2 regions of the Arthrobacter sp. UKPF54-2 genome follow, and region 1 is predicted to be linked to the other one. Evidence: predicted binding sites of a transcription regulator. Region 1 holds the regulator's gene; the other holds the start of a gene.

Region 1 (2,198 bases):
GCAGCTGCCGCACGGGGCGGTGGTCATGACCTGGCCGAGGATGGAGCGCACCGCGCGCTGGACCTGGCCGCTGCCGCCGCAGATGTCGCAGCGTTCGGGGTGGCTGCCCTCGCGGCAGCAGGAGCCCTCGCAGGTGGGGCACGTGACGGCGGTGTCCACCTCGAGCTTCTTGTTGACGCCGAAGACGGCGTCGCGAAGGTCAATCCGGACGCTGATCAGGGCGTCCTGCCCGCGCCGGACCCTGGACGCGGGGCCGCCCTGGCCGCCGGCGCCGCCGAAGAAGGTCTCGAAGATGTCCTGGAAGGCGAAGCCCTGCCCGGCGTAGCCGCCGCCGAAGCCGTTGTCGGTGCCGTTCTCGTTGCCCGTGGTGTCGTAGACCCGGCGTTTCTGCGGATCGGAGAGCACCTCGTAGGCGTGCGTAACCGCCTTGAACCGGTCCGAGGCGTCGTTACCGGGGTTCACGTCGGGGTGCAGGGTCCGCGCGAGTTTGCGGTAGGCCTTCTTGATTTCTTCCCCCGTCGCTTCGCGGGAGACTCCAAGAACGTCGTAGTGGCTGCTCAAAGTGTGTATCTCTTCCTGGTTGTATTGCCGGTGGGGCACTGCCTGTTACGGGCAAGACGTCTGGTGCCGGAGCCGGGCCGTCAGGGCCCGAGGATCCGTGAAAGGTAACGGGCCACCGCACGGACGGCGGCCATGGTGGTGGGATAGTCCATCCGCGTGGGTCCGAGCACCCCGACCTTGGCGGTGGCGTCCGGGCCGTAGCCGGTGGCCACCACGGAGGCCTCGGAGAGGCCGTCGTAGGGGTTCTCCCGCCCGATACTGACGGTGACGCCACGGGGGTCCTGCGCCATGTCGCTGAGCAGGCGCAGCATCACCACCTGCTCCTCGAGGGCCTCGAGCACAGGCCCGATGCTGAGCGGGAAGTCCACGTTGGACCGTGCCAAGTTGGCCGTGCCGGCCATGACCATCCGTTCCTCGCGGCTGCTCGCCGCCAGCGACTCAAGCCCGCGGGCGAGGGCCTGCGCCGCGCCGCGCCGCGCCGGCGGGCAGCTGTCCGCGACTGCCTGCAGCGATTGTGGCAGCAGGTTCAACGGGGTGCCCGACAGTTTGGCCAGGAACAGGGTGCGCAGTTCCGCGAGGGTCTCGTCGCCGAGGTCCTGGCCGACGTCGATCACCCGCTGTTCGACCTTGCCGGTGTCCGCGATCAGCACGGTCAGCACCTTGCGCGGTGCCAGCAGCACAAATTCGATGTGCCGGACCCGGGCCCTGCTCAGCAGCGGATACTGCACGACGGCGACCTGGTTCGTCAGCTGCGAGAGCAGCCGCACGGTCCGGTCGAGGACGTCGTCGAGGTCGTCGGAGCCCTCCAGCAGCGCCTGGATGGCTCGGCGTTCCGCCGGGGACAGCGGCTTCACGGCCGAAATCTGGTCCACGAACAGGCGGTAGCCCTTGTCGGTGGGGATCCGCCCGGCGCTGGTGTGCGGCGCCGTGATCAGGCCCTCGTCCTCCAGGGCTGCCATGTCGTTGCGGATCGTGGCGCTGGAGACGCCCAGGTGGTGCCGCTCCACCAGCGCCTTGGATCCGACCGGTTCACGGGAATGGACGTAGTCCTCCACGATGGCGCGCAGCACTTCAAGTTTGCGTGGCTCGCTCACGCCCCACCTCCAATCGACCTGTTTTCACTGAGCCGGGTGCCGCCGGGCGTGACGGGACGCGCCCGGGAACCCGTGGTTAGCACTCGACATGCCTAAGTGCTAACCAGTCTAATATGACTCGGGCCGTTGTTAGCATTGGATTCGCTGCGGGCGTGACCGCCGGAAGAGGTGTTTCCGGGCACACCGCAGGCCGAGGGGCCGTTCCCTCCCCCGAAATTTCCGAGCGCAAAGCAGTGTGTAGCAGATGACGTACCAGAACTGGGGACCGCAGGACCTGTCCGCCCCCGCCAAGGCCCAGCTCCCTGAAATCCCGGTGGAGCGCGGCATGGTGCTGGAGGACGTACAGTCCGGCTGGGTGGGCGCCGTGACCCGGGTGGAGAAGTCCGGCGGCATGCACGTCGTGGCCCTCGAAGACCGGCGCGGCAAGTCCCGTTCCTTCCGGCTGGGCTTCGGCTTCCTGCTGGAAGGCCAGCCCATCCGGCTCATGCCGCCCGCCCCCCGGGCCCCCGCTGCGGGGGCCGGGGCGCGCACGGCCTCCGGCTC
Region 2 (2,198 bases), 780 kb from region 1:
GCGTGGACCACGGTGGCGTTCCGGAACGGGATCAGGTTCATGGTGGCGCAGGCGGCCGTGGTTTCATCGAGCTCCACCGCGGTGACCGTGATGTCCAGGGAGGCCAGTGCCATCGCATCCGCCCCCAGCCCGCAGCCCAGGTCCGCCACGTGGGAAATCCCGGCGGCGGCGAACCGCTGCGCATGCCGCGCCGCGACGTTGAGCCGGGTGGCCTGCTCCAGACCGGCCCGGGTGAAGATCATCTGCCGGGCGAATTCGCCGAACTTGGCCTCCGCCTTGGTCCGCAGCCGGGACTGCGTGAGTGCCGCCGAGACCAGCTCGGGAGAATGGCCGACTTTCCGGAGCGAGGCGTTGAGCCGGAAGGCCTCTTCCTCGCGGTACGGGCCAAGAGACGCCAGCAGTTCCCAGCCCTCCGGATTCAGGAGCGGGGCGATCTGGTCCTGCGTAGTCTCAGCCATGCCATCAAGCGTAGTTCAGGCGGGGAACGCCCGGCGCGACCGATAGGCTGGACGGCATGGACGACAGGGACACAGAAGACTTCGGCGCGGCAGGCACCCGGGAGCAAGGCGACGGGACGAATCCGGGCCGGAGCGGACTGGTCCGCTTCGCCCGGCCCGCGCTGATTGCGGGCAGTGTGGTGGCGGTCATCTGCGTGGCGCTGCTGGTCATCATTTTCGTCCTCGATTCCTTCAACGCCACCGTGTACTCCGTTGGCGGCAAGAACGTCACCGACGCCACCGACGAGGCGCGGGCCATCCGCGACACCTACGCCGCCGCCAAGGTGGGCGGCATCATCTTCCTCGTCCTGGGCGCGGTGGCCGCGCTCGCAGGCGGCTTTGTGCTCTACCGCGAACGGAACACCTCCCCGCTTATCGACGAGGACGACGACGGCCAGGACTGGGACTACGAGGACCTCGCGGGCCAGTAGCCGGCCGGCGGCGCCGGACGTGGCCCCCGGGCATGCCCGTCCTTCGCCGCCAGCACTGAACATATTGCGTATATGTCCATCCGTGGCGGCCCGCACTGGGCATGTCCATTCCTAGCCGGCGGGCCTGTCCGGCCGCTGAGCCGCCCGATGGGCATGTCCCCAACAGCGTTCACCACGGACGAACTTTCTGGCACTCACCTTGACCGAGTGCTAACTCCTTACATAGAGTCGTCATTGGCACTCTCCCTAGGCGGGTGCTAACACCTGAAGCTTGACCGGCCTGGCTGCTGCCGGCACCGCGACGACGGTCTGTACGCCATGGCACCACAGCTTTAAAGTCCACGAATTTGCTGACGAAAAGGAGAGGTCCGAGTGTCGGTCTCTATTAAGCCTCTTGAGGATCGTATTGTTGTCCGCCCGCTCGAAGCCGAGCAGACCACGGCTTCCGGCCTGGTTATCCCGGACTCCGCACAGGAGAAGCCGCAGGAAGGCGAAGTTGTTGCAGTAGGCCCCGGCCGCTTTGACGACAACGGCAACCGCGTTCCCGTCGACGTCGCCGTCGGCGACGTTGTCATCTACTCCAAGTACGGCGGAACCGAAGTTAAGACCGGCGGCACCGAGTACCTCGTGCTGTCCGCCCGCGACGTTCTGGCGATCGTCGTAAAGTAACTCTCTTGGACCCCCGCGCCGCCGATTCCTTCGCTTTGAACGGAACGGCTGCGCGGGGTTCTGTCTTGAAAGGACACAACCATGGCAAAGCAGCTCGCGTTTAACGACGCTGCCCGCCGGTCGCTTGAAGCCGGCATCGATAAGCTCGCCAACACGGTCAAGGTGACGCTCGGCCCGCGCGGCCGCAACGTCGTGCTGGACAAGAAGTGGGGCGCCCCCACGATCACCAACGACGGCGTCACCATTGCCCGTGAAGTCGAACTGGACGACCCGTACGAGAACCTTGGCGCGCAGCTTGCCAAGGAGGTCGCCACCAAGACCAACGACGTCGCCGGTGACGGCACCACCACCGCCACCGTGCTCGCCCAGGCCCTGGTCAAGGAAGGCCTGCGCAACGTTGCCGCCGGCGCCGCCCCGGGACAGATCAAGCGCGGCATCGAGGTCTCGGTCGAGGCCGTCGCCGCCCGCCTGCTGGAGAACGCCCGCCCCGTCGAGGGCACCCAGGTCGCCAACGTGGCCGCCATCTCCGCGCAGAGCGACGAGGTCGGCGAGCTGCTGGCCGAGGCGTTCGGCAAGGTCGGCAAGGATGGTGTGATCACCA

The links. The regulator HrcA, encoded in region 1, represses chaperone genes, less so after heat shock. The targets are predictions, from matches to a motif close to TTNGCACTCGNNNNNNNCGAGTGCNAA.
Region 2: a site for HrcA is predicted at 1,116-1,142, ahead of groES (co-chaperone GroES). Genes of this name have one in related genera too.

What each region holds. Positions count from the first base shown of each region.
Region 1 covers NZ_CP040174.1:2,870,032-2,872,229, reverse strand. The annotation lists gene dnaJ (molecular chaperone DnaJ) at 1-561, opposite strand, end outside; gene hrcA (heat-inducible transcriptional repressor HrcA) at 642-1,655, opposite strand; gene E7Y32_RS13225 (DUF3097 domain-containing protein) at 1,900-2,198, shown strand, end outside.
Region 2 covers NZ_CP040174.1:2,090,591-2,092,788, forward strand. The annotation lists gene E7Y32_RS09630 (class I SAM-dependent methyltransferase) at 1-458, opposite strand, end outside; gene E7Y32_RS09635 (hypothetical protein) at 515-928, shown strand; gene groES (co-chaperone GroES) at 1,301-1,597, shown strand; gene groL (chaperonin GroEL) at 1,679-2,198, shown strand, end outside.